2 regions of the Melaminivora jejuensis genome follow, and region 1 is predicted to be linked to the other one. Evidence: predicted binding sites of a transcription regulator. Region 1 holds the regulator's gene; the other holds the start of a gene.
What was found. Region 1 encodes HrcA, which represses chaperone genes, less so after heat shock. Its sites were predicted from a motif close to TTAGCACTCNNNNNNNNNGAGTGCTAA; they were not measured.
Positions count from the first base shown of each region.

Region 1 (14,244 bases):
TGCGTGTGAGTTCCATGGTGGCGGACTTGGAGCCCAGGGTGTTGGCCTCGCGGTGCAGCTCCTGGATCAGAAAATCCAGGCGCTTGCCGACCTCGCCGCCCTTGTCCAGCAGCTGGCCGATCTCGTCCACGTGGGCGACCAGCCGGGTCAGCTCCTCGGCCACGTCGATGCGGATGGCGAACGCCGTGGCCTCGGTCAGGGCGCGCTCCTGCGCCGCCTCGGGCACGGCGGCGCCCTCGGCTAGCTGCATGGCCTCGCGCCAGCGCTCCATGAAGCGCTGGCGCTGCTGCTGGGCCAGCAGCGGGATGAGCGGGCCAGCCTGGGCGGCCAGCGTGCGCAGCCCGGTCAGGCGCTCGCGCAGCGACTCGGCCAGGCGCTCGCCCTCGCGCTGGCGCGCCGCCAGGAACTCGGCCAGCGCCTGACGCGCCAGCTCCAGCAGCTGCGGGCCCCAGTCTTGCGGATCGGCGCTGGCGCCGGCGCTCAGGCGCAGCACGTCGGCCACACTCAGCGGCCGGGCGGTCGGCAGTTGTGCCTGCACGGTCTGCTGCACCGCCGCCAGGCGCTGCAGCATCTGCTGCGACGGCTGGGCCAGGGCGGCGGCGTCCGCACTGTCCACGAAGGCGCGCAGTTCGACCTTGCCGCGCTTCATGGCGCCCGTGAGCAGCGTGCGCAGGGCCGGCTCGTGCGTGCGCAGCTCCTCGGACAGGCGCAGCGTCAAGTCCAGGAAACGGCTGTTGACCGAGCGCAATTCCAGCCCCAGCCGGTACCCTTCGTGTCCCGGCGCGCCCTGCGGCGCCAGCACCGTGCGCTGCACGCTGGCGTAACCGGTCATGCTGTAAACTGCCATGAGACTTCTCTGCTGGTGGTGGCTGGTCGATGCAGGGCATCGTGCAAACCGGCGATTATCCGGCTTTCCCGCCGCAGCCTGCGCGCCTTTTGCTCCCGCTCCATGTCAAAAGTCAAACCGGCTCCCCTGCCTCCGGGCACCCAGATCGGCGGCTACCGCATCGTGCGCCGCCTGGCCTCGGGCGGCTTTGGCGTCGTCTATCTGGCGCTCGACCCCGAGGGCCAGCAAGTCGCCATCAAGGAATACATCCCGGCCTCGCTGGCCACACGCGAGGCCGGCGAGCTGCTGCCTCGGGTGGCACCGGAAAAACTCTCGCTGTACCGCCTGGGCCTCAAGAGCTTCTTCGAGGAAGGCCGCTCGCTGGCGCAGATCTCGCACGCCTCGGTGGTCAGCGTCTACAACTTTTTCCGCGAGAACGAGACCGTCTATATGGTGATGAACTACCTGGAGGGCGCCACGCTGCAGGACTTCATCATCACCGCACGCGACCTCAAGACGCAGAAGATCTTTCGCGAGTCCACCATCCGCTCGCTGTTCGACGAGGTGCTGCGCGGCCTGCGCATCGTGCATCAGCACAAGATGCTGCACCTGGACATCAAGCCGGCCAACATCTTCATCACCGACGACAACAAGGCCGTGATGATCGACTTCGGCGCTGCGCGCGAAGTGCTGTCCAAGGAAGGCAACTTCATCCGCCCGATGTACACGCCCGGCTTTGCCGCACCCGAGATGTACCGGCGCGACACGCAGATGGGGCCGTGGACGGACATCTACGCCATCGGCGCCTGCATCTATGCCTGCATGGCCGGCTTTCCTCCGCCCGAGGCGCCGCAACGCCAGGACAAGGACAGGTTGAGCACCGCCCTGGCCAAGCTGCGCGGGGTCTATTCGGACAACCTGATCGAAGTCGTCGAATGGTGCATGGCGCTCGACCCGATGACGCGCCCGCAGTCGGTCTTCACGCTGCAAAAGGAGCTTTCGCGCGAAGGCGAGCGCCGCTACACCAAGCTGTCGGTGGCGGAGAAGATGCGCCTGCAGCTCGACACCCTGGTGAGCGACACCAGAAAGAGCATCAACCGCGGTGGTGACGCTGGCGCCGCTGCCGCAAGGCCCAAATGAAGTTCTCCGTCTTCCAGATCAGCCGCCGCGGCGGGCGTGAAAAGAACGAAGACCGCATGGGCTACTGCTATACGCGCGCCGCCTGCCTGTTCGTGCTGGCCGACGGCATGGGCGGGCACCCACAGGGCGAGCTGGCCGCGCAGATCGCCGTGCAGACGGTCTCGGCGCTGTTCCAGCGCCAGGCCCGGCCGGCGCTGGCCGACGTGCAGGCCTTTCTGTCCTCGGCGCTGCTGGCCGCGCACCAGCAAATCCTGCGCCACGGCAACCAGCACGGGCTGCTGGACTCGCCGCGCACCACGCTGGTGCTGGCCGTGGTGCAGGACGGCATCGCGCGCTGGATCCACTGCGGCGACTCGCGCCTGTACCTGGTGCGCCACGGCGAGGTGCGCGTGCGCACCCGCGACCACTCCTACATCGAACTGCGCAACGCCGCCATCCCGGGACTGGAGCGCGTCAACCGCAACGTGCTGTTCACCTGCCTGGGCTCGCCCACGCGCCCGCTGTTCGACATCTCCAGCCCGATGGCGCTGGAGCAGGGCGACCGGCTGCTGCTGTGCTCGGACGGCCTGTGGAGCGCGCTCGACGACACCACCATCGCCCGGCAGCTGGGCCATAGCCCGGTGGCCCAGGCCGTGCCCGAACTGGTCGAGCAGGCGCTGCGCCGCGCCGGCCCGAGCAGCGACAACGTCACCGCCGTGGCCATGGAGTGGGAAACCCCCAGCGCCTTCGAGTCCACCCTGGGCATCTCCACCGAAGAATTCGGCGACGACGAGTTCTCCTCGACCATCCAGTGCGGGCCGCTCGATGGCCTGGCCGATGACCTGGACGACGAGGCTATCGAGCGCTCCATCGCCGAGATCAACGAAGCCATCCGCCGCTCGGCAGCGCGCCGGGCTTCGTGACCGCCAGGCTGGCGCCAGCAGACACCAGACGGCGCCCAGGCCGCACCGCCCCGAAGAAAGCCCCGCCCCATGACCCCTGCCCCAGCTCCCTTTGCGCGCAGCGCCGGTCGCGCCGCCGATGCCCTGCGCGCCGTGCGCCTGACACGCGGCTACACCCTGCACGCCGAAGGTTCGGTGCTGGTCGAATTCGGTCGCACGCGCGTGCTGTGTACCGCCTCGGTCGAAGAAAAGGTACCGCCGCACCGCCGGGGCAGCGGCGGCGGCTGGGTCACCGCCGAATACGGCATGTTGCCGCGCGCCACGCACGCGCGCAGCGACCGCGAGGCCGCACGCGGCAAGCAAAGCGGGCGCACGCAGGAGATCCAGCGCCTGATCGGGCGCAGTCTGCGCGCCGTGTTCGATCTGCAGGCCCTGGGCGAGCGCACCATCACCCTGGACTGCGACGTGCTGCAGGCCGACGGCGGCACGCGCACCGCTGCCATCACCGGCGCCTGGGTCGCGGCACATGACGCCGTGAGCGCGCTGCTGGCCGCCGGCAAGCTGGCCGCCTCGCCCATCACCGACGCCGTGGCCGCCGTCTCCGTAGGCATGGTGCAGGGCGCGGCGCTGCTCGATCTGGACTACCCCGAGGACGTGGCCTGCGATACCGACATGAACGTGGTGATGACCGGCGCCGGGCACTACGTGGAAGTGCAAGGCACGGCCGAGGGCGCCGCCTTTGCCCGCCGCGAACTCGATGCGCTGCTGAACCTGGCCGAGGGCGGCATCACCCAATTGGTCGCACTGCAGCGCCAGGCACTCGTTGAAAAACTACTAATTTGATAGCTGCAACCGCTTGTCCCACAAGACTTTCAGCCCGATTTGACCATTATTTCAGATATGCAACTGGTACTCGCCTCCAACAACCGCGGCAAGCTCGCCGAGCTGCAGCAGCTGCTGGCTCCGCTGGGCGTGCAGCTCATCGCCCAGGCCGAGCTGGGCGTGGGCGAGGCCGAGGAGCCGTTTCACACCTTCGTCGAGAACGCCCTGGCCAAGGCGCGCTTTGCCGCCGCCCACACCGGCCTGCCGGCACTGGCCGACGACGCTGGCCTGTGCGTACACGCCTTCGGCGGCCTGCCCGGCGTGCAGACCGCCCACTACGCCACGCAGTTCGGCTACACCAAGGGCGATGCCAACAACGTGCGCGCGCTGCTGGAGCAGATGGCCGGCATCGACGACCGCCGCGCCGCCATGGTCAGCACCCTGGTGGCCGTGCGTAGCCCCGCCGATCCCGAGCCTTTGATCGCCGTAGGCCGCGTGGCCGGCAGCATTGCGCGCGCGCCGCGCGGCGCCGGCGGCTTCGGCTTCGACCCCATCATGGAGCTGCCCGCGCTGGGCCGCACCTTCGCCGAGCTGCCCGCCGAGCAGAAGAACGCCCTGAGCCACCGTGGCCGCGCCACGCGCCAGATGCTGGAGCTGATGCGCGAGAACTGGTTCTGACCCACCCTGCTTGCTCTCAAAAAAGATAGCTGCCAACGCTTGCTAGACAAGGGTTTTCAGGCAAAAAGACCCTTTTTTTATCTACCTTGAGCGTTCTGCACCATGATCGGCGCATGACCACCCTGCCCCTCCAGCCCGCCGCCCCTGCGGCCGCTCCGGTGCGCGATGTGCAGCACTACCTGCGCCCCGGCCTGCTGCAACTGAGCAGCCTGCCGCCGCTGTCGCTGTACGTCCACATCCCCTGGTGCCTGCGCAAGTGCCCGTACTGCGACTTCAACTCGCACGAGGCACGTGGCGGCAGCGAGCAACTGCCGGTGCAGCGCTACCTGGACGCGCTGACCGCCGACCTGGAGGCCACCCTGCCGCTGATCTGGGGCCGCACCGTACACAGCGTTTTCATCGGCGGCGGCACGCCCAGCCTGCTGGCGCCCGAGGCCATCGACCGGCTGCTGGCCGCCATCCGCGCGCGCCTGCTGCTGGAGCCGGGCAGCGAGATCACCCTGGAGGCCAACCCCGGCACCTTCGAGCGCGAGCGCTTTCGCGGCTACCGCAGCGCCGGCGTGACGCGGCTGTCCATCGGCGTGCAAAGCTTCAACGACGCGCACCTGTCCGCCCTGGGCCGGGTACACGACCGCGCGCAGGCCCTGGCCGCCGTGCAAGAGGCCGCCGAGGCCTTCGAGACCTTCAACCTGGATCTGATGTACGCCCTGCCCGGCCAGAGCCTGGCGCAGCTGGAGCAGGACGTGGCCACCGCCCTGGCGCACGCCCCGCCGCACCTGTCCATCTACCACCTGACCGTGGAGCCGAACACGTTTTTCGCCAAGCACCCGCCGCCCGGCCTGCCCGAAGACGACGAGGCCTACGCCATGCTCGACCGCATCACCGAGCTGACGGCAGCGGCGGGCCTGCGGCGCTATGAAATCTCGGCCTTCGCCCGGGCCGGGCATGAGAGTGTGCACAACCGCAACTACTGGCAGTTCGGCGACTACCTGGGCATTGGCGCGGGCGCGCACAGCAAGCTGAGCTTTGCCCACCGCATCGTGCGCCAGACGCGCTTTCGCGAGCCGCGCCGGTACATGGAGCAGGCGCTGGCCGGCCAGCCCATGGCGCAGGACGAGGACGTGCGCCGCGCCGACCTGCCATTCGAGTACATGCTCAACGCGCTGCGCCTGAAGGACGGCTTTGCCCTGGCCGACTTCAGCGCCAGCACCGGCCTGGCGGTCACCGCCATCGCACGCGGGCTGGAGCAGGCCGAGGCGCGCGGCCTGATCGAGCGCGACATGGAATACGTGCGGCCCACCGAACGCGGCTTCGACTTCCTGAGCGATCTGCAGGCGCTGTTCCTGCCCGATTGACGCACGAGCTGGTCGGCTGGCAGCCCTGGTTGCGCCTGTCGCGGGTCAATCAGCCGCCACTGCCGGCACGCCCTCCAGCCCCAGCTCACGCACGCGGGCGGCAGCCTCGTTGGCCTCGCTGGCCGTCTCGAACGGCCCGACACGCACGCGCTGCAGGCGCCGCCCACTCTTTTGGCGTATTTCCTGCGTCCTGGACGGCAGACCGGCCAGCAGCAACTGGGCATGGGCACGCTGGGCGTTGTCCCGGTTGGCGAAAGTGCCGACATTGATGTAGAGGCGCCGCTTTTGCGTGGCCGCCGCCTCGGCAGCCCCGGCCCGGGCGGCCTCGGCCTGTGCCGCCGGTGCTGCCGACGGCTCTTTTGCGGCTTCCGGGGTTGGCGCGGGCCTGCTGGCCTTTGCGGCTTTCGTGTCCTTGCCGGCCCTGGTGGCCTTTGCGGCCTTGGTGTCCTTGGTGTCCTTGGTGGGCTGTGCCGGTGGCGCAGACCGCGCCGGTGCTGCCGCTGGCGGGGCAGCCGAGGCTGCAGGGCGCGCACCCGGGGGAACAGCTGCAAGCGCCGCAGGAGCGATGGCTGGCGCGGCCGCGGTCTCTGGCGGCGCGGCCTCGGGCGCTGTGGCCGGCAGCGCCGCCGACGGTTCCGTATCCGACGATCCAGCAGCCGCTCCTGCCGCAGGTGCCGTCGCCGGCTCCGTGGCCGGTTCCATGGCTGTTTCGAGCGCTCGCTCGGTTGTTGGCTCCAGGGCGGGTGCCGGCGGCTGCGGCAAGGGTGCTGCTGCCGGGGCCAGCCCAGCTGGCTCGACTGGCTCATGCACCAGGCGATCCGGCCCCTGGTCGAGCACTGCATCGCCCATGGCCAGCCACAGGGCGGCCAGCGCCGCCAGTGCCAGCAGCGCAGCGCCGGCAGCGACGGCCAGCAGCCAGTTCTTCGTGGCTGCCTGACGCTCCAGCCGGGCCACGGCATCGCTGATGGTGGGTGCGGCATCCACGACCTGGGCAATCCGGCGGCGCACCTGGCGATACACCAGCACATCGCCATACAGGCCCGGCAGCACACAGGCCAGCAGGCCACCGGCCAGCAGCACCCCAGCCAGCACCGGCGCGGGCAGGCCGGCACCCACCCGCAGCAGCACCCAGCCGGCCAGCAGCAGCACGGCCAGGCCTGCCAGATACGCTCCCAGCTCCAGCCACAGGCGCCGGAACACCATCCAGGCCGGCGGGCAGACGGCGGCGGCCCAGTTCCAGCTGGGCAACAGGCGTCCGGTCGCGTCCAGGCGCGCAAAAGCGTTCAGATAGCGGTCTGCATTGACCGGCCCCAGCGCAGCCCGGTAGAGCTGCTGGCCCACATCGGCAACGCTGGCTTCGAGCTTGCTCAACTGCGGGTCGGCAGCGGATGAGGAGAGGTTCGCACTCATGCGGCGGATTCTGGCACGCTGCCTGACAGGTGTTGCCGGGTGTTGCGCCAGCGCCGTGCTTCGCGCAGCACCAGGGCCAGCCCCGAAGAACCGGCCCAAGTGCTTGATTTGATTGGTAGGGCGTGCAGGACTTGAACCTGCGACCAAGGGATTATGAGTCCCCTGCTCTGACCAACTGAGCTAACGCCCCGGGTGGGCCGGCAAGGCCCCGAATGGGCTGCGGCGGGCCGCCATTGTAGGGGCGCCGGGCCGGGCCAGGCGTCACTTGCGGTGGCTCAGCGCGTTGGAGACCAGCTTGGAGGTGATGTCCACGATCTGGATCATGCGGTCGTAGGCCATGCGTGTGGGGCCGATCACACCCAGCGTGCCCACCACCTGGCCATCGACCTCATACGGCGCGCTGACCACCGACAGCTCCTCGAACGGCACGACCTGGCTCTCGCCGCCGATGAAGATGCGCACCCCCTCGGCACGGCTGGAGATGTCCAGCAGGCGCAGGATCTGCGTTTTCTGCTCGAACAGGTCGAAGGCGCGGCGCAGGTTGTCCATGTCGCTGGAAAAATCGCTCACCGACAGCAAGTTGCGCTCGCCCGAGAACACCACTTCCTCCTGCGACTGGCTCATCTCGGTGCCGGCGCTCAGCGCCGCCTGCATCAGCGCGCCGATCTCGCCGCGCAGGCGCTCGACCTCGCCCTTGAGGCGCTCGCGCACCTGCTCCATGGCCAGGCCCGCGTAATTCGTGTTCAGGAAGTTGGCCGCCTCGACCAGCTGCGACTGCTCGTAGTCCACCTCGGTGAAGATGACGCGGTTTTGCACGTCGCCGTCGGGCGAGACGATGATGACCAGCAGGCGGCGCTCGGACAGGCGCAGGAATTCGATGTGCCGAAAGACCGAGGCGCGGCGCGGCGCCATGACCACGCCGACGAACTGCGACAGGTTGGACAGCAGCTGCGCGGCGTTGGCGATCACCTTTTGCGGCTGCTCGGGCATGAGCTGCAGCGCCGGCAGCTCGCCCTTGAACTCGCCCTTTTGCACGGTGAGCATGGTGTCCACGAATAGCCGATAGCCCCGGGCGGTGGGGATGCGCCCGGCGGAGGTGTGCGGGCTGGCGATCAGGCCGAGCTCTTCCAGGTCGGCCATGACGTTGCGGATGGTCGCCGGCGACAGCTCCAGCCCCGAGGCGCGCGAGAGCGTGCGCGAGCCCACTGGCTGGCCCTCAGCGATGTAGCGCTCCACCAGCGCCTTGAGCAACACCTTGGCACGATCGTCCAGCATCGGGGCATTTTAGTGATGTAATTTCCGGGCAATGAAGCCCATCTTCCGCCGCGTCGCCCTCATCGGCAAATACCAGCGCCCCGCCACCGGCCCTGCCGCCAGCGGCTCGCGCGAGATCATCGACTGCATCGCCCGCTTCGTCATCGCTCAGGGCTGCGAGCTGGCGCTGGAGGAGGAAACTGCAGCCCACCTGGAGTTGACCGACTACGCCACGCTGGATGTCGATGGCATTGGCCGCCAGTGCGACCTGTGCCTGGTAGTGGGCGGCGACGGCACCATGCTGGGCGTGGGCCGGCGCCTGGCCAGCTTCGGCACGCCGCTGGTAGGCATCAACCAGGGCCGGCTGGGCTTCATCACCGACATTCCGCTGGACAGCTACCAGGCGGCGCTGCAGCCCATCCTGCACGGCGAGTACGAGGAGGACGTGCGCCCGCTGATGCACGGCTGCGTCATGCGCGGCAGCGAGTGCGTGTTCGAGGCGCTGGCGCTCAACGACGTGGTGGTCAACCGCGGTTCGACCTCGGGCATGGTCGAGCTGCGCATCGAGGTCGATGACGTGTTCGTCGCCAATCAGCGCGCCGACGGCCTGATCGTCGCCTCGCCCACCGGCTCGACGGCCTATGCGCTGTCGGCGGGCGGGCCGCTCTTGCACCCGTCGATCCCCGGCTGGGTGCTGGTGCCGATCGCGCCGCACACCCTGTCCAACCGGCCCATCGTGCTGTCGGACGCCAACAAGGTGGCCATCGAGGTGGTGGGCGGACGCGACATCAGCGCCAGTTTCGACATGCAGTCGCTGGCCTCGCTGCAGCACGGCGACCGCATCTTGGTACACCGCTCGGCGCACCGGGTGTGCTTTCTGCACCCACGCGGCTGGAGCTATTTTTCCACCCTGCGCAAGAAGCTGCGCTGGAACGAGGGAGGTTCCTGACCATGGCCCTGAGGCGCATCACGCTCTCGGATTTCGTGATCGTGCGCGCGCTGGAGCTGGAGCTGCAACCCGGCTTCACCGTGCTCACCGGCGAGACTGGCGCCGGCAAGTCCATCCTGATCGACGCGCTGCAGCTGCTCCTGGGTGCGCGCGCCGACGCCGGCGTGGTGCGCGAGGGCGCGCAGCGCACCGACATCAGCGCCGAGTTCGACCCGGACAGCGCCGGTAGCGCCCAGGTGGTGGCCGACTGGCTGGAGGAGGCTGGCATCGAGGCGCAGGACACGCTGCTGCTGCGCCGCACGGTGGATGTGCAGGGCCGCAGCCGCGCCTGGATCAACGGCACGCCGGTGACGGCCACGCAGATGCGCGCCCTGGGCGTCTATCTGCTGGACATCCACGGCCAGCACGCCTGGCAGAGCCTGACCCGCCCGGATGCCGTGCGCGCCCTGCTGGACGCCTACGCCGGCGTGCAGACCGATGGCCTGCAGCCGCTGTGGAGCAACTGGCGCGAGGCTGGCCGGGCGCTGGAGCGCGCCCGCCAGGCGCAGGACACGCTGGCGCAGGAGCGCGAGCGCCTGCAGTGGCAGATCGGCGAGGTGGACAAGCTGCAGCCCGCCGAGGGCGAATGGGAAGAGCTCAACGCCCGGCACGCCCGCCTGTCCAACGCCCAGGCGCTGATCGACAGCGCCCAGGGCGCGCTGGCGCTGCTGCAGGGCGGCGAGGAAAGCGGCGACATGGCCAGCGCCGCCCTGAGCGCGCTGGCCCAGGCGCAGGAGCTGCTGCAGGGCTACGAGGACGTGGACGAAGCGTTTCGCGCCATGGGCGAGGTGCTGACCTCGTGCATCGCCCAGGCCAGCGACGTGGTGCATTCGCTGCAGGGCTATCTGCGCCATGCCGACCCCGACCCGCAGGAGCTGGCCCAGCTCGACGCGCGCCTGGCGCAGTGGCTGCACCTGGCGCGCCGCTACCGGCGCACGCCCGTGGAGCTGCCCCAGCTGCTGGCCGGCTGGCGCGAGGAGCTGCGCCGGCTGGACGACGCCGCCGACCTGCAGGCGCTCGAAGCCGCCGAGCAGCGCCACGCCAGCGCCTACGACAAGGCCGCACGCGCGCTGAGCGAGCGGCGTGCCAGGGCCGCGCCGCAGCTGAGCGCCGCCATCACCCAGGCCATGCAGGGTCTGGGCATGACCGGCGGGCGCTTCGAAGTGCAGCTCAGCGTCGCCGAACCCAGCCCGCAGGGTGTCGATCAGGTGGCCTTTCTGGTCAGCAGCCACCCCGGCATGACGGCGCGGCCCATTGGCCGGGTGGCATCGGGCGGCGAGCTGTCGCGCATCGCGCTGGCCATCTCGGTCACCACCAGCGAGCTGGGCGAGGCGCCGACGCTGATCTTCGACGAGGTGGACACTGGCGTGGGCGGCGCCGTGGCCGAGACCGTGGGCCGGCTGATGCAGCAGCTGGGCCATGCGCGCCAGGTGCTGGCCGTGACCCATCTACCCCAGGTTGCCGCCTGCGCCGACCAGCACCTGGTCGTCGCCAAGCACAAGGGCGCGCAGGAGACCACCAGCAGCGTACACAGCGCCAGCGGCGACGCGCGCGTGGCCGAGCTGGCGCGGATGCTGGGCGGGCAGCAGCAGTCGGCCACCACACTGGCCCACGCCCGCGAGATGCTCGAAGGCCGCTGCGGCGCCAGCACGACCAGGGCAGCGCCATGACGCTGGAGATCACCGTCATCACCGGTATGTCCGGCTCGGGCAAGTCCGTGGCCCTGCACGCGCTGGAGGACGCCGGCTACTACTGCGTGGACAACCTGCCGCCCGAGCTGCTGGGCGCCTTCGTGGCGCTGGAGCACGCGCGGCACGGGCACCGCGCCGCCGTGGCCATGGACGTGCGCAGCGCCACCGCCCTGCCCCTGGTGCCGCGCGAGCTGGCGCAGCTACGCCGCCAGGGCGTGGCCGTGCGCTCGCTGTTCCTGGACGCTTCCACCGACACGCTGCTGCGGCGCTTTTCCGAGACGCGGCGGCGCCACCCCTTGAGCTGCGAGACGCTGCAGGGCGGCCAGCAGGCACTGGAGCAGACCCTGGAGCTGGAGCGCGAGCTACTGGCCGAGCTGCGCGAACAGTCGCACGTCATCGACACCAGCCTGCTGCGCCCGGCGCAGTTGCTCGGATACGTGAAAAGCCTGCTGCCGGTGCCGCCCGACCGCCTCAGCCTGGTCTTTCAGTCCTTTGCCTTCAAGCGCGGCGTGCCTCTGGATGCGGACTATGTGTTCGACGTGCGCATGTTGCCCAACCCGCACTACGAGCCGCTGCTGCGTCCGCTCACCGGGCGCGACGAGCCGGTGGCGCACTACCTGCGCCAGCAGCCCGAGGTGCAACTGATGCTGGAGCACATCGGCCAGTTCCTCGACCAGTGGCTGCAGGCCATGGCGCGCAACCACCGCAGCTACGTCACCGTGGCCATCGGCTGCACGGGCGGGCAGCACCGCTCGGTCTATCTGGTCGAGCAACTGGTGCAGCGCTTTGCCGGACGCTGGAACACGCTGCGCCGGCACCGGGAGCTCGATGGGTTATAGAAGCGCCCGGAATCTCAAAATTGATAGCTGTCAGCGCTTGCTGGGCAAGGGTTTGAGGCCGAAAAGAATGAAATTTTCGGCCTCTGCAATCATCAGGCCATGTCCCCCGCCAGGCCATCCAACAGGCTGCGGATCGGCGCCGGCAGGCCCAGGGCGCCCCACTGGGCAGCGTCGTACCAGCCGCCCGGCTGGTCTTCCTGCACGGCTGCCGCAGCACCTGGCGCGAGCACCGGATGCAGATGCAGATCGCGATGCGTCAGCACATGGGTGAAGGCCGGCAATTCCTGCACCGCTGCGCTGTCCTCTTCCAGCCCCAGCGCCGCCAGCAGTGCCTCGCGGCTGTCCCAGACCGGCGGGCAATACAGCCCGGCCCAGATGCCGGCACCCGGGCGGCGCTGCAGCCAGATGCGGCCTGCGGCGTCGCGCTGCAGCAGCAGCCACCAGGCCTGGGCACTGCGCCGGAGCGTGCGCGTGCGCACCGGGTAGCGCTCGGGCTGGCCATCGCGCCGTGCCACGCAGATGTCCTGCAGCGGGCACAGCAGGCAGGCCGGCTGGCGCGGCAGGCAGATGCCGGCGCCCAAGTCCATCAGGCCCTGGGTGTAGCGCGGCATGGTGGCGGCCAGGTCGCTGTCGGGCGATGGCAGCAATGCTTCGGCGCGTTGCCACAGGAGTCGCTCATTGGCCGGGCGCGCCAGGTCGTCGGCGAAACCCAGCACCCGGGTCAGCACGCGGCGCACGTTGGCATCCAGGATGGGCGCACGCACGCCAAAGCAGAACGCGGCAATCGCCCCCGCCGTCGAGCGGCCGATGCCGGGCAGCGCCGCCAGGGCCTCGACGCTTTGCGGAAACTGGCCGCCGTGCTCGGCCATCACCACCTGCGCACAGCGGTGCAGGTTGCGCGCCCGGCTGTAGTAGCCCAGGCCGCTCCACAGCGCCAGCACTTCGTCGAGCGGTGCTGCGGCCAGGCTGGCCACGTCGGGCAGGCGCTGCAGGAAGCGCTCGTAGTAGCCCAGCACCGTGGCTACCTGGGTCTGCTGCAGCATGATTTCCGACAGCCAGACGCGGTAGGGTTCGCGGGTGTTCTGCCAGGGCAGATGGTGGCGCCCGTGCGCGCCTTGCCAGCGCACGACGCGCTCGGCAATGCTGCCGCCCGCATCGACCGGCCGGGTCATGTGGGCTGGGTCATGCGGGCTGCTGCAGCGGCTCGGACAGGTCGATGTCCACAGCGCGCGCACCCGCCGGCTCATCGCCCGGCAGTTGCAGCAGCGCGCCGGTGAGCGCATCCAGGCGGGCCTGCAGCTCGTTCAGGTAGCGCTCGCTGTCCTCCAGCTCGGCGATGCGCTCGGCCAGGCTCTCGGCGGCGGTCTGGATGCGCGTCACGGCCTCGATGCGGCGCGCAAAGCTGTTCTTGCGTTCGCGCAGCTGCACGTCCAGCTGCGCCGTGGCGGCCTTGCTCCACTGCTCCAGTTCGGTGGCCGCGCCCTCGAAGACAGTGCGCAGGCGCAGGTTGAGTGCGCGCAGCAGGCGCTGGGTGAATTCGGGCTGCGCCAGGCGCAAGGTGTTGCCCATGCCGACGTATTGCAGGTGGCGCTGTTCGACCTCGCGCAGATCCAGGCTGAACGAACCCAGCTCCGGCGCTGGCGGCACCTGCAGTGAAAAGCCGTGCTCGGCATTGAGCTGGCGGAAGGTGCCGGCCAGCATGGCCTGGATCTCGATGCCGGTGGTCTGCGCCGACTCGACGATGGCGCGCGCACCGGCGAAGGTTTCGGCATAGACCTTGCGCACGCCCAGCTTCAGGCCGGCGGGGGTCAGCGCCTCGGTCAGCGGCACCAGCTGCGCCTTGAGCGAACGCGCCCCGAGCTGGCGGAACAGCTCGCGCAGCATCTTCAGTTGCACGGCGCGCACTGCCTGGATGCGCGCGGCGCTGGCCTCGAACTCCTGCTGCTCCTGCTCGATGCGCACGCGCATGGCGTCGATCACCGAGGCGTTCTTGCCGCGCAGGCTGCGCAGCTCCAGCATCTGGTCGTCCAGATCGCGCCGGCGCACATTGATGGTGCGCTGGGCCTGCTCGTGCAGCGCCTGGACGCTGGCCGTCACGGTGGCATGCAGGATGGCCTGGCGCCGCCCGACGATGCCCTCGGCCAGCGCTTCCTCCAGCGCCGGCAGGCCGCTGGCCTCCAGCAGCACGTCGTCGCACTGGATCTTGGCCACCAGGCCCTTTTGCGCCGACACCGGCACCACCCGGGACAGCGGCACACCCAGCATTTCGGCGGAGGTATGGCACTGGCGCTCCAGTTGCGCCTGCACCTGCGAGGGCGAGCTGAGGCTGTCCCACAGCGTGTCGATCTTGTTGAGTACCA
Region 1 covers NZ_JACWIJ010000002.1:2,011,770-2,026,013, forward strand. The annotation lists gene IDM45_RS09545 (YicC/YloC family endoribonuclease) at 1-832, opposite strand, end outside; gene IDM45_RS09550 (serine/threonine protein kinase) at 950-1,966, shown strand; gene IDM45_RS09555 (PP2C family protein-serine/threonine phosphatase) at 1,963-2,868, shown strand; gene rph (ribonuclease PH) at 2,938-3,690, shown strand; gene rdgB (RdgB/HAM1 family non-canonical purine NTP pyrophosphatase) at 3,748-4,347, shown strand; gene hemW (radical SAM family heme chaperone HemW) at 4,461-5,702, shown strand; gene IDM45_RS17940 (SPOR domain-containing protein) at 5,748-7,112, opposite strand; tRNA gene IDM45_RS09580 (tRNA-Ile) at 7,226-7,302, opposite strand; gene hrcA (heat-inducible transcriptional repressor HrcA) at 7,374-8,387, opposite strand; gene IDM45_RS09590 (NAD kinase) at 8,419-9,315, shown strand; gene recN (DNA repair protein RecN) at 9,318-11,024, shown strand; gene rapZ (RNase adapter RapZ) at 11,021-11,884, shown strand; gene mutY (A/G-specific adenine glycosylase) at 11,977-13,056, opposite strand; gene IDM45_RS09610 (dynamin family protein) at 13,067-14,244, opposite strand, start outside.

Region 2 (14,244 bases), on a different contig from region 1:
AGGGCTTCTGGATCGCCTGGCCGCAGGCCGCTGCCCGGTGCCGGTGCTCAGTGCCAATACCCGCTTCGGCGCTGCGTCCGCGCTGCACGAGAGCCGCGCGCCCGGCATGGTGCAGCCCTCGGTGGTGCTGCGCCGTAGCGGGCAGGACATCGGCATAGTCGGCGTCACCGTGGCCTACAAGACCCGGGTGTCCTCGGCGCCCGACCCGGCACGCAGTTCGAGGACGAGGCCACAGCGGTGCAGCGCGAGATCGACCGCCTCAGCGCGCGCGGCATCGACAAGATCATCGTCCTGAGCCACGTCGGCCACGAGGCCGAGCTGCGCCTGGCCGAGCGCCTGCGCGGCGTCGATGTCATGTCGGCGGCGACTCGCACACCCTGCTGGGGCCGCCGGCCATGGCCCAGGCCGGACTGGGCACGCCCACGGGCGCGTACCCGGCGCGCACGCGCAATGCCGACGGCCAGCCGGTCTGCGTGGTGCAGGCGGCCGAGTTCTCGCAGGTGCTGGGCGAGCTGCGCGTGCGCTTCGACGCGCGCGGCAACGTGCTCGATTGCAGCGGTACGGCGCATGTGCTGGTGGGCGAGACCATGCGCGTCGATGGCCAGCCGCCCGCGCCGGCGCTGGCGCAGCAGCTGGCCGCCAGCCGCGCAGCCACGGGCTTTCTGCGCGTGACCAGCCCTCCGCCGCTGCCCTGGCGGCGCTGGCGCCCTTCGAGGCGCGCGTGGCCGACTTTGCCCGCACGCCGGTCGCCGTGGTGCCCGAGGAGCTGTGCGCGCGCCGCGTGCCGGGCGGGCCGGGCAGTCTGGATCATGGCCGCTCCAGCGCCGCCTGCAACGCCCTGGGCCACGTCGATCAGCATGGCGGCGACATCCAGCAGCTCGTCGCCCAGGCCTATCTGGACGTGGCGCGGCTGCGCTATGGCGGGGCTGACGTGGCGCTGCAGCACGGCGGCGGTGTGCGCACGCCGCTGCTGGGCACGGTGACTGCCGAGCAGATCATCGGCGTGCTGCCTTTGGCAACACGCTGTGGCGTCTGGACGTGAGCGGGGCCGAGCTCAAGGGGATGCTGGAAGACGGCATCGAGGCCGTCTGGGGGCCGGGTGGCTCCACTGGGCCGTACCCCTACGCCGCCGGGCTGCGCTTTGCCGTCGATGTGACGCGCCCGCGTGGCGCGCGCATCAGCGAGCTGCAGCTCCACGACCCGGCCAGCGACCGCTGGGGCGCGCTGGACGAGAAGCGCATGTACCGCCTGTTCGTGCCGCAGTACACGGCACGCGGTGGCGACCGCAACCTGACCCTGGCCGGCGTGCCGCCCGAGCGTCGGCTGGACATCGGCGTGCTCGACGCCGACCTGCTGCTGGACTGGATCGCGCTGCAGCCGCGCGATACTGCACCGGCCTGCCGTTGCTGGCGCGCCGGCCCACCAGCCGCTACAGCACGCAGCAGTTCACCGACCATTGACCCCACAGGAAAGGAATCGACCATGAGCCAGAACTTCAACCTGAGCAGCCCGGACATCGTGGACGGCGCGAGCATAGACGCGCGTTTCGAGTTCAACGATTTCGGCTGCGGTGGCGAGAACCGCTCGCCCGTGCTGCGCTGGTCGGGTGCGCCCGAGGGTGCCAAGAGTTTTGCCGTGACCTGCTACGACCCGGATGCGCCCACCGGCTCGGGCTTTTGGCATTGGTACGTGATCGACCTGCCGGCTGACACGACCGAGCTGGCCGCCGACGCCGGCGCCAAGGGCGGGGCGAATCTGCCAGCCGGCGCGCGCCACATCCGCAACGACTATGGCCAATACGCCTGGGGCGGCATGTGCCCGCCGCCGGGCGACAAACCGCACCGCTACATCTTCACCGTCCATGCCCTGTCGGTGGCGCGCATCGACGTGCCGGATGACGCGCCGGCGGCGCTGGCCGGCTTCATGGTCAACATGAACACCTTGGCCAAGGCCAGCTTCACGGCGACCTACGGTCGCCCGGCCTGAGGCACTGCCTTCCCCAGTGGGGAGGGAGAAAAGCCCCCGCTCAGGTATAGCGCTTGGCCCGCAGGTTGTTCTTCATCTGCTGCAAGAGTGGCTGCAGCGGCTCACCGATGCGCAGCGCCACGCGCGTGGCCAGCACATCAATGACCAGCAGGTGCAGCAGGCGCGACACCATGGGGCTGTAGCGGTCGTAGCCCTCGGGGTGGTCGGCGGCCAGGTGGATCTGGCACGAATGCGCCAGGGGCGAGCCGCTGGCCGTGATGGCAATCGTCGTCGCGCCGCGCCGGCGCGCGATGTCGGCGGCGTCCATCAGGTCGCGCGTACGCCCCGAATTGCTGATGATGACCGCGCAGTCGCCCGGCTGCAGCAGCGTCGCACTCATGACCTGCATGTGCCCGTCACTGGCGCTGAGGCTGGTGATGCCTAAGCGAAAGAACTTGTGCTGCGCGTCCTGCGCCACGATGCCGGAGTTGCCCGCGCCATAGAACTCGATGCGCCGCCCGGTCTGCCAGGTGGCGGCAATCGCTTCGGCGGCGCGATCCAGCGCCTGGACGCTTGCGGCATTGCGGTACTGCAGAAAGGCCGCAACGGCGTTATCCACCACCTTGACCAGCACCTCGCCCGTGCCGTCATCGGCGTCCACGCTGCGGTGGATGAAGGGCACGCCCTCGCTCACGCTGCCGGCCAGGCGCAGCTTGAAGTCCGCCAGGCCGCCATAGCCCATGCTGCGGCAAAGCGCACCACAGTAGGCTTGCTGACCTGGGCGCGCGCGGCCAGCTCGCGCACCGGCAGGCGGGCAAAGGCGCGCGATCCTGCAGTACCAGGCGTGCCACGCGCTGCTCGGCCGGCGCCAGCGAGGGCAGCGAGGCGGTGATGCGCTCTAGCATTCCTCGGCCCAGGTATTGCCGTCGCGCGCCACCAGGGCGCTGGCTGCGCCCGGCCCCCAGGTGCCGGCGGCGTAGGGGCGCGGGCCGTCGCCGCGCGCGTTCTGCTCGTCCCAAAATTCCATGATCGGCTCGACCCAGCGCCACGCGGCTTCCTGCTCGTCGGCGCGCACGAACAGGTTCAGCCGCCCGTCGATCACGTCCAGCAGCAGGCGCTCGTAGGCGCCCACGCGCTTGGCGCCAAAGCGCTGGTCAAAGTCTAGATCCAGCGTCACCGGCGTCAGGGCCGGCGCCTCGCGGGCCGGGCTGGGCCTGGCTGCGGCACCAGCGCCGGTGCGCCGGTCGTTGGCGGCGGCGGCGAACAGGTGCAGCTCCAGTCCATCGCGCGGCTGCAGGTGGATGACCAGCCGGTTGGCGCCGCACGCGAGCGGCGTGCGGTAGATGGCGTGCGGCGTGGGCCGCAGGTGGATGGCGATGTGCGCCTCGTGCGCCGCCAGGCGCTTGCCGGTGCGCAGGTAGAAGGGCACGCCCGCCAGCGCCAGTTGGCGATGCCGGTGCGCAGGGCGACGAAGGTCTCGGTCATGCTGTGCGCTGCCACGCCGTCCTCGGCGCGGTAGCCGGGCACCGGCTGGCCGGCCCGCTGCCCGGCGGCGTACTGGCCGCGCACCACGTCGTGCGCCAGCCGCTCGGGCGTCCAGGGCTGCAGCGAGCGCAGCACTTTGAGCTTTTCGTCGCGGATGGCGTCGGCGTGCGCGTTGATGGGCGGCTCCATGGCGATGGCGCACAGCAGTTGCAGCGCGTGGTTTTGCACCATGTCGCGCAACGCGCCGGTCTGGTCGTAGAAGGCGCCGCGCTTTTCCACGCCGAGCTGCTCGGCGATGGTGATCTCGATGCTGGCGATGGTCTCGCGCCGCCACCAGGGCTCGAACAGGGCGTTGCCAAAGCGCAGCGCCAGCAGGTTCTGCACGGCCGGCTTGCCCAGGTAGTGGTCGATGCGAAAGATCTGCTGCTCGCCGAACACGGCGCGCACGCGGGCGTTGATGTCCTGGTTGGACGCCAGGTCATGGCCCAGGGGCTTTTCCAGTACCACCCGGGTGCGGGGCGTGGCCAGGCCGGCGGCGCCCAGTTGCTCGCAGGCGGTGGTGAACAGTTGCGGTGCCGTGGCCAGGTACATGACCACCACGTCCGCCGATCGCTCGGCCAGGCGCGCGCGCAGCAGGGCGTAGTCGCCGGGCTGGCTCAAGTCCATGCGCTGGTAGTGCAGCAGGGGGGCGAAGCGGGCGAATTCGGCCTCGCTGGGGCGCTTGTCGGGCTCCACGGCGGCCAGGCGCTGGCCGATCAGCGCACGGTATCCGTCATCCGACAACTCGTCGCGCGCCACGCCGATGATGCGCCCGCCCTCGGGCAGCGTGCCATGGCGGTGCGCCTGCGCCAGCGCGGGCAGCAACTTGCGCCAGGCCAGATCGCCCGTGCCGCCGAACAGAACCAGATCAAAGCTCATGGCGCCGAATGTTATCGAGTTTCACCCCCGGCGCCGGCTGGCAGGCGGGCCGGCTGCACGCGCATACACTGTTTGCGCTCTTGCCGCGCGCACCTGCCGATGGCAAGCCGACGCTGAACGAGCAACGCCAAACGCCCAACGCCAAACGACATACGAGAGGTCTGTGTATGAACCAGCTTGATGCCCTGCGCCAGTTCACCACCGTGGTGGCCGATACGGGAGATTTTCGCCAGCTCGCGCAATTCCAGCCGCAGGATGCGACCACCAATCCCTCGCTGATTCTCAAGGCGGTGCAAAAGCCCGAGTACGCGCCACTTTTGACGCAGGCCGTGGCGCAGGGCAGCGGCCAGCACATCGACGCGCTGATGGATCGGCTGATCGTGCGCTTTGGCTGCGAGATCCTGCAGCTCATCCCCGGGCGCGTGTCCACCGAGGTCGATGCCCGCCTGTCGTTCGACACCGATGCCACCGTGGCGCGTGCCGAGCGCCTGATCGAGCTGTACCAGGCCGAGGGCGTGGACACGGCGCGCGTGCTGATCAAGGTCGCCGCCACCTGGGAGGGCATCGAGGCCGCGCGGCTGCTGGAGCGCCGGGGCATCCACACCAATCTGACGCTGCTGTTTTCCTTCGCCCAGGCCGTGGCCTGCGGGCAGGCCGGGGTGCAGCTGATCTCGCCCTTCGTGGGCCGCATCTACGACTGGTACAAAAAACAGGCCGGCAGCAACTGGGACGAGGCTGCCATGGCCGGTGCCAACGACCCCGGCGTGCAAAGCGTGCGCGCCATCTACCAGCACTACAAGCACTTTGGCATCGCCACCGAAGTCATGGGCGCGAGTTTCCGCAACGTCGGCCAGATCATCGCCCTGGCCGGCTGCGACCTCTTGACCATCGCGCCCGAGCTGATGGCGCAGCTGCAATCGAGCACCGCGCCGCTGGAGCGCGCGCTCGACCCGGCACAGGCGCGCGCGCTGCAGCTGCAGCCCGTGCAGTACGACCAGCCGGCCTTCCGCTACGCGCTCAACCAGGACGCCATGGCCACGGAAAAATTGGCCGAGGGCATCCGCGCCTTCGCCGCCGATGCGGCCAAGCTGGAGCAGCTGCTGCAGGCGCAGGCCGGCGCATGAGCAGCCCCGGGGCCGACTGGCGCGACACGCGCACGCGCTGCGACCGCACGCCGGCCTGGGCCGGCTGCAGGCGCACTGGGCGCAGGCCGGGCGCTGTTTTGACCTGCGCGCTGCCTTTGCCGCCGGCGGCGCGGCGCGCGTGGCGCATTTCAGCCAGCAGGCGCCGCATGTGTATGCCGATCTGTCCAAGAACCTGATCGAGCGGGACACGGAAGCCCTGCTGCTGCAACTGGCGCGCGAGTGCGGGGTCGAGGAGTACCGCCGCGCCCTGTTCGCCGGCGCTGCCATCAACCACACCGAAGGCCGCGCGGTCATGCATTGGTTGTTGCGAAATCCACCGCAAAGCCATGCTGGGCAAGCGCTGTCAGCTATGAAAAGCGCAGCAATCGCCGAGGCCGATGCGCAAGTCCACAGCGTGCTGGAGCACATGCTGGCGCTGGCCGAGCAGGTACGCGCCGACGGTGCCATCACCGACATCGTGAACATCGGCATCGGCGGCTCGGATCTGGGGCCGTCCATGGCCGTCAAGGCGCTCGATGACCTGCGCCATCCGGGCAAGCGGCTGCACTTCATCAGCAACGTCGATGGCATGGAGCTGGGCAGCTTGCTGCGCGGGCTGCGGCCCGGCAGCACGCTGTTCCTGATCGCCTCCAAGACCTTCACCACCGCCGAGACCATGACCAACGCCCACGCGGCGCGGGCCTGGTTTCTGGCGCAGGGCGGCAGCGCGGCGCAGCTTTCGCGGCACTTCTGGGCGCTGACGACCAACCTGGACGCCGCCGCCGAGTTCGGCATCGCCACCACGCTGGGTTTCTGGACTGGGTGGCGGGCGCTATTCGCTGTGGTCGGCCATCGGCCTGCCGATTGCCATTGCCATCGGGGCTGAGGGTTTTCGGGCGTTGCTGGCCGGCGCGCACGCCATGGACGAGCACTTTCGCACCGCGCCGCTGGAGCGCAACCTGCCCGTGCGCTTGGGCGTGCTGGACGTGTGGTATCGCAACTTCCACGGTTTTGGCAGCCGCTGCATCGCGCCCTACAGCCACGGCCTGCGCCGGCTGCCGGCCTATTTGCAGCAGCTGGAGATGGAGAGCAACGGCAAGGGCGTGGACGCCGCCGGTGCGCCGCTGCCCTATGCCACGGCGCCGGTCATCTGGGGCGAGCCGGGCACCAATGGCCAGCACGCCTTTTTCCAGATGCTGCACCAGGGCCGGATGTCATCCCGGTGGAGTTCATTGCCCTGTGCCGCCCCGGGCGCGATCTGCCCGGGCAGCACCCGCGCCTGCTGGCCAATGCGCTGGCGCAGGCGCAGGCGCTGATGCTCGGGCGCGATGCGCTGCAGGACGGGCATCGGCACTTCGGCGGCAACCGGCCCAGCACCTTCTTGCTGCTGGAGGCGCTCACGCCCGAGGCGCTGGGTGCGCTGATTGCCCTGTACGAGCACCGGGTGTTCGTCTGCGGGGCGGTCTGGGGCATCAACAGCTTCGACCAATGGGGCGTGGAGCTGGGCAAGGTGCTGGCGCAGGGCCTGGAGCCGCGCCTGGCCAGCGGCGATACGGCGGGGCTGGATGCATCCACCGCCGCGCTGCTGCAACAACTGCGCTGAGCCGGCGCCTGTCTTTCTCCCCCACCCCACCCTCTGCCGCGCGCGGGAGAGGGAGCGAACCGGCACCATGACCCGCCGGCCCCCATTCCCGCCTTCCCCCACAGGGGAAGGAGCAAAAAAACCCCGCCGGTCTTGCAACCTGCGGGGTTTCCTTTTTGCCGCAAAGGGCAGGGGGCGAGCGGCCACCCGGGCCGCTCAGGCCGGCATCACATGCCCATGCCGCCCATGCCACCCATGCCGCCCATGTCGGGCATACCGCCGCCGGCGGCTTCTTCCTTCGGTGCCTCGGCGACCATGGCCTCGGTCGTCAGCAGCAGCGAAGCCACGGACGCGGCGTTCTGCAGCGCCGTGCGGGTCACCTTGGTCGGATCCAGGATGCCCATCTCCAGCATGTCGCCGTAGGTGTCGTTGGAGGCGTTGTAGCCAAAGTTGCCCGCGCCTTCCAGCACCTTGTTCACGACCACCGAAGGCTCGCCGCCGCCGTTGGCCACGATCTCGCGCAGGGGCGATTCGATGGCTTTGAGCACCAGCTTGATGCCGGCGTCCTGCTCGGCGTTGTCGCCCTTCAGATCACCGATGGCCTGGCGTGCGCGCAGCAGCGCCACGCCGCCGCCGGCCACGATGCCTTCTTCCACAGCAGCGCGGGTGGCGTGCAGGGCGTCTTCCACGCGGGCCTTCTTTTCCTTCATCTCGACCTCGGTAGCAGCACCCACCTTGATCACGGCCACGCCGCCAGCCAGCTTGGCCACGCGCTCTTGGAGCTTTTCGCGGTCGTAGTCGCTGGTGGCTTCCTCGATCTGCACGCGGATCTGCTTGACGCGCGCCTGGATGTCGTCGGCGTTGCCGGCACCGTCGATGATGATGGTGTTTTCCTTGCCCACTTCGATGGTCTTGGCCTGGCCCAGGTCGGCCAGCGTCACCTTCTCCAGCGACAGGCCCACTTCCTCGGCGATGACCTTGCCGCCGGTGAGGATGGCGATGTCTTCCAGCATGGCCTTGCGGCGGTCGCCGAAGCCCGGCGCCTTGACGGCGACGACCTTCAGGATGCCGCGGATGGTGTTGACCACCAGGGTCGCCAGGGCTTCGCCCTCGACTTCCTCGGCAATGATCAGCAGCGGACGGCCGGCCTTGGCGACTTGCTCCAGCGTGGGCAGCAGGTCACGGATGTTGCTGATCTTCTTGTCGAACAGCAGCACGAAGGGGTTGTCCAGATTGGCGGACTGCTTCTCGGGGTTGTTGATGAAGTAGGGCGACAGGTAGCCACGGTCGAACTGCATACCCTCGACCACGTCCAGCTCGTTGTCCAGGCTCTTGCCGTCCTCGACGGTGATCACGCCTTCCTTGCCGACCTTGTCCATGGCGTCGGCAATGATCTTGCCCACCGACTCGTCGGCGTTGGCCGAGATCGAGCCGACCTGGGCGATTTCCTTGGAAGTCGTGGTGGCCTTGGACTGCTTCTTGAGCTGCTCGACCAGGGCGACGACCGCCTTGTCGATGCCGCGCTTCAAGTCCATCGGGTTCAGGCCGGCGGCCACGTACTTGGTGCCTTCGCGCACGATGGCCTGGGCCAGCACGGTGGCGGTGGTCGTGCCGTCACCGGCGATGTCGTTGGTCTTGGAAGCCACTTCCTTCACGAGCTGCGCGCCCATGTTCTGCAGCTTGTCCTTGAGCTCGATTTCCTTGGCCACGGACACGCCGTCCTTGGTCACCGTGGGGGCGCCGAAGGAGCGCTCCAGCACCACGTTGCGGCCCTTGGGGCCAAGGGTCACTTTCACGGCGTTGGCCAGGATGTTCACACCCTCGACCATGCGGGCGCGGGCTTCGCCGCCGAACACTACGTCTTTTGCTGCCATTTTTCTATTCCTGAATTTGGTTCAAATCGGCTGCAAACCCTTGCTGGGCAAGCGTGAGCAGCTATGAAAATTGATGCGGTGTGCGCTGGGGAGAATTACTTCTCGACCACGGCGAACAGGTCGTCTTCCTTCATGACCAGCAGCTCGTCGCCGTTGATCTTGACGGTCTGGCCGCTGTACTTGCCAAACAGCACGCGGTCGCCGACCTTGACGCTCATGTCCATGCGGTCGCCGTCCTCGTCGAACTTGCCGGGGCCGACGGCGATGACTTCACCCTGATCGGGCTTCTCGGCAGCGTTGTCCGGGATCACGATGCCCGAAGCGGTGGTGGTTTCGCTCTCGATACGCTTGACGATCACGCGATCGTGCAGGGGGCGAAGATTCATGGCTCTCTCCTGTGTGCAAAAAGGTTGGGGTCAAACAAGGCGCCCGCTGGTTGGCGGGCGCTGGGGTCTGGGGTTGCAGCAGGCGGGGCTTGTTAGCACTCATCTGCTTCGAGTGCTAATGATAGGGGCATTTGGCGCGCTTTCAAGAGGCGCTGCGCCCAGGAGAGGGGCTGGACGGGCAGATACCGCCCAATTTTTTGAATCAAATCGGGCTTTTGCCCTTACTGGACAAGCGCTGCCAGCTATGCTTTTTGAGATGCTTTGGCCAGAAAAGCATCGACCAGCGCATAGTGCTGCGGCACGTTGAGCGCCGGGGCGTGGCCGCAGCCCGGCACTTCGACCACCTCCAGCAGGCCGCGCGCGCCCGGGCCGCGCGTGCGCATTTCGGCCACGGTGCCGGGCAGCACCAGGTCGGAGTCCACGCCGCGCAGCAGCAGCACCGGTAGGGCCAGCGCGTCGTAGTGCTGCCAGATCAGGTAGTCGTCGTCATGCGCCGTGAACTGGCGCACCATGGCCGGGTCGTAGTGCGGCGTCAGGCGCCCGTCGGGCAGGCGCCGCGCCGAGGTCTCGGTGAGGTGCTGCCACTGCGCGTCGCTCAGCCAGCCATAGGGCGCATAGACCTGGCGGAAAAAGGCTTCCAACTCAGCCATGGTGGCAAAGCTGGGCGGCTGGCCGGCGTAGGCGCGGATGCGCGCCAGTGCCGCCTCGGCCAGTTGCGGCGCGTTGTCGTTGAGCAGCAGGCTGCGGATGCGCCCGGCCAGTTGCGGCTCGGCCAGGCCGGCGGCGCACAGCGTGCCGATGGCGCCGCCCATGGAGGTGCCGATCCAGTGCGCCTGTCCGATGTCCAGGCGCTCGAACAGCTCGGCGGCCAGACGGGCATAGAAGGCCAGGCAGTACTCCTGGTCGGGCCACGCCGACCACTGGCTCAGGCCGCGCCCCAGGGTGTCCGGGCAGATGACGCGCCAGCGCCCGGCCAGGTGCTGCGCCAGCGGATCCATGTCGCGCCCGGTACGCGCCAGGCCGTGCCAGGCGATGACCACGGGCGCCTGCGGATCGCCCCATTCCGTGTAGTGAATCTCATAGCCGGCGCAGGTGGCGTAGCGCGAACGGGGAGTGCAGGAAGTGCTCATGGTCGAAAGCCTTGGATAGCCGCGAAACAGGTCAGGCGCTGCGCCGGTGCAGGGCCGCCGCGCGCAGCCGCCCCACCACGCCGGTGGGGAAGTAATAGACCGACAGCACGAACAGCAGGCCCAGCCACAGCAGCCAGCGGTCGGGCGAGAGCAGGGTGGACAGCCAGGGCAGGGCGGCGGTGGCCTCGTGCCCCAGGCGCAGCAAGTCCTGCAGATAGCTTTGCGCCACCAGGAACAGCACCGCGCCGATGGCCGCGCCGTAGATCGTGCCCATGCCGCCGATGACGACGATCAAGAGCACGTCCATCATGATCTCGAAGGACAGCGAGGTGTCCGGCCCGTTGTAGCGCAGCCAGATGGCCAGCAGGCAGCCGGCCAGCGTGGCAAACAGGGCGGACAGCACCGATGACAGCGTGCGATAGATGACTACGCGATAGCCGATGGCTTCGGCGCGGAACTCGTTTTCGCGGATCGCCTGCAGCACCCGGCCAAAGGGCGAGTTCACGATGCGCAGCAGCGCCAGCACCAGCGCCAGCGCGACCACGAACAGCAGGTAGTACGAAACCAGCCGCCCGTCGATGGTCACGCCCAGGAAGTCATCCTCGAAGGGCTCGAAACTGGGCGACAGCAGCAGGGGCATCCGGAACGTCAGCCCGTCCTCGCCGCCGGTGAAGTCCGACAACTGCGAGGCCAGCGTCTGGAAGGCCGCCGCCACGGCCAGGGTGATCATGGCAAAGAAGATGGCGCGCACGCGCAGCGAGAACAGGCCCACGGCCAGCGCCAGCGCCAGCGCCAGCGCCAGCGCTCCGAGTGTGCCCACGGCCAGCGCGCCCCAGGTGGCGCCCAGGCGCGTGGTGGCGATGGCGATGCCATAGGCGCCGATGCCGAAGAACATGGTGTGGGCGAAGCTGACGATGCCGGTATAGCCCAGCAGCAGGTCGAAGCTGGCCACCAGTACCACGAACACCAGCACCTTGGCGGCCACGTTGAGCGCCTTGACGCCTGGAAACAGGAAGGGCGCCAGCGCCAGCCCGAAGAAGATCGCCAGCAGCAGCGCCGCCAGCACGCGGCTGCCGGGGCGGTCGCCCGAGAGGATGCGGTTCATCAGCATGGTGTGCAGCCCTTCAGCGGTTGGCCACTGGATACACGCCCTGCGGGCGCCACAGCAGCACCGCGACCATCAGCGCGATGTTGGAAAACAGCGCAGCCTTGGGGAGCAGAAAGCCGGTGTAGTTGGCCATCAGCCCGACCAGCAGCGCGCCGATCAGCGCGCCCGAGGTCGAACCCAGGCCGCCGATGATGATGACGATGAAGATCAGCACGTTGACCTGCGCGCCCATCTGCGGCACCACGCTTTGCTGGTACAGGCCCCACATCACGCCGCCTAGGCCAGCCAGCGCGCTGCCGGCGACGAACACGCCGATGAACAGCCGCTGGACGCGGTAGCCCAGCGATTCGACCATCTCGCGATCCTGCACGCCGGCGCGGATCAGCAGGCCGACCTTGGTGCGCGAGAGCAGCCAGGCCAGCAGGGCGAACACCGCCAGGCCGACCAGCACCGCCACTACGCGGTATTTCTCGACGGCGGCATCGCCCAGCAGCCAGGCGCCCTTCATGCCGTCCGGCAGCGGCAGCGGGATCTGCTGCGGCCCCCAGATGGCCTTGATCAGCTCCTCGCCGATGATCATGCCGCCCATGGTGATCAGGATCTGCTTGAGGTGCTGGCCATAGACCGGGCGCACGATGAAGCGCTCGAAGGCCAGGCCCACGGCGCCGGCCACCAGCATGGCAACGACCATGGCCGGCAGCACCGCCAGCAGGTTGCGCCACAGCTCGGACGAACCCGTCCAGTCGCTCATGGCGCCCAGCACGCTGGTGGCCACGAACGCCCCCAGGGCGATGAACACCCCGTGGCCGAAGTTGAGCACGTCCATCAGGCCGAAGACCAGGGTCAGGCCCGAGGCGATGATGAACACGATCATGCCCATGGCCAGCCCGGCAATGGTCAGCGTCAGCCAGGTCGAGGGCGAGCCGACCAGCGGCAGCGTGACCAGGGCCAGCAGCGGCACCAGGGCCAGGGGTTTCCAGTCGAGGTCGCGGGTGATCATGGGGTTGGCTCCTTCCCCTTGTGGGAGAAAGATTCGGATGCGCCGGGATTCATAAGGCCAGCCCTAGCAGCGCTTGCTGCAGCGCCGCATCGCCCGCCAGCTCGGCCATGCTGCCGGCGTGGACGATGCGGCCGTTGTCCATCACCGCCACGCCATCGCCCAGGCGCTGGGCGAAGCTCAGGTTCTGCTCGACCAGCAGGATGCTGACCCCGCTGGCCTTGAGCTGGGCAAAGGCGTCGATCATGTTGTTGATGATGCTGGGCGCCAGGCCCTTGCTGGGCTCATCGACGATGAGCAGCTCGCGCGGCTCGACGATGGCGCGCGCCACGGCCACCATCTGCTTTTGCCCGCCCGAGAGCTTGCCCGCCGGGTGGTGCCAAAACTTTTCCACGGCTGGAAAGAGCTGGAAGATCCACTGCAGCCGCGCGCTGTCGATGTGCTGGGCGCTGCGTGCGCCGCGTGCCGCCAGAACCAGGTTTTCCTGCACCGTCAGGTCGGCGAAGATGCCCATGTTCTCGGGCACGTAGGCAATGCCCAGTTGCGCGATCCGGGGCGTGGCCAGGCGCGTGATGTCGCGCCCCTGCCATTGCACGCTGCCCTGGGAGGCCCGCCACAGGCCCATGATGGTGCGCAGCGTGGTCGTCTTGCCGGCGCCGTTGCGCCCCAGCAGCATGGTGACCTGGCCGCGTGGCACGGCCAGATCGACCCCGTGCAGGATGTGGTAGGCGCCGATGTGGGTGTGTACGCCCTGCAGCGTCAGCACTGCCTGGGCGCTCATGCCGGCTCCCCCGGTGCGCTCTCGCGCACGCCCAGATAGGCCTGCTGCACCACCGGCGAGGCAATCACCTCGGCGGGCGGGCCATCGGCCACCAGTTGCCCGTTGGTCAGCACGATGATGCGGTCGGCCAGCTCACGCACCACGTCCATCTTGTGCTCGACCAGCAAGATGGTCTTGCTGGCATCTCGCTTGAGCTGGCGGATCAGCTCCAGGATGACCGGCGCCTCGTCGTGGCTCATGCCGGCGGTGGGCTCGTCGAACATGTAGACCTGCGGCTCCAGCGCCATCAGCAGGGCCACTTCGAGCTTGCGCTGGTCGCCATGCGGCAGGCTGGCCACGGGGGCATCGCGGCGCAGGGTCAGCGCCACGCTGTCCACGATGGCCTGGGCGCGCTCGGTCAGCTGGCGGTGGTCGCTCCACACGCTCCACAGGTTCAGGCCACGGCGGTGGCGCCCGTCCTGCGTGGCCTGCACGGCCAGGCGCACGTTCTCCAGCACCGACAGGCCGGGAAACAGGTTGGTCAGCTGGAAGGCCCGCCCCAGCCCGGCGCGGGTGCGCGCCGAGGCCGGCAGGCCCGACAGATCGCGCCCGGCCAGCAGCACCTGCCCGCTGCTGGCCTTGAGCTGGCCCGAGATCAGGTTGAAGTAGGTCGTCTTGCCCGCGCCATTGGGGCCGACGATGGCGGTGAGCGTGCCCGGCGCAAACGCGCAGCTCACGCCATCGACGGCCACATGGCCGCCAAAGCGCACGCTCAGGGATCGGGTTTCCAGCATGGGTTTCGGGCGAGAAACGGATGGTTGGGCTGTGACTCCTTCCCCCTCTGGGGGGAGGAAGCGAGACAACAAGAGCGGGTTTTCAGCGCTGATTGCGGATGGGGATCTGCATCTCTTCGGG
Region 2 covers NZ_JACWIJ010000001.1:3,597-17,840, forward strand. The annotation lists gene IDM45_RS17850 (metallophosphoesterase) at 1-158, shown strand, start outside; gene IDM45_RS17855 (hypothetical protein) at 175-309, opposite strand; gene IDM45_RS18025 (hypothetical protein) at 353-655, opposite strand; partial or broken gene IDM45_RS18030 (5'-nucleotidase C-terminal domain-containing protein) at 902-1,227, shown strand; gene IDM45_RS00025 (YbhB/YbcL family Raf kinase inhibitor-like protein) at 1,483-1,986, shown strand; partial or broken gene IDM45_RS00030 (MurR/RpiR family transcriptional regulator) at 2,027-2,870, opposite strand; partial or broken gene zwf (glucose-6-phosphate dehydrogenase) at 2,864-4,368, opposite strand; gene tal (transaldolase) at 4,536-5,492, shown strand; partial or broken gene pgi (glucose-6-phosphate isomerase) at 5,489-7,095, shown strand; gene groL (chaperonin GroEL) at 7,302-8,948, opposite strand; gene groES (co-chaperone GroES) at 9,044-9,334, opposite strand; gene IDM45_RS00060 (alpha/beta fold hydrolase) at 9,577-10,464, opposite strand; gene IDM45_RS00065 (branched-chain amino acid ABC transporter permease) at 10,496-11,572, opposite strand; gene IDM45_RS00070 (branched-chain amino acid ABC transporter permease) at 11,589-12,572, opposite strand; gene IDM45_RS00075 (ABC transporter ATP-binding protein) at 12,622-13,350, opposite strand; gene IDM45_RS00080 (ABC transporter ATP-binding protein) at 13,347-14,123, opposite strand; gene IDM45_RS00085 (substrate-binding domain-containing protein) at 14,206-14,244, opposite strand, start outside.
Region 2: groES (co-chaperone GroES) is a predicted target of HrcA. The motif match lies at 9,427-9,453, and genes of this name have one in related genera.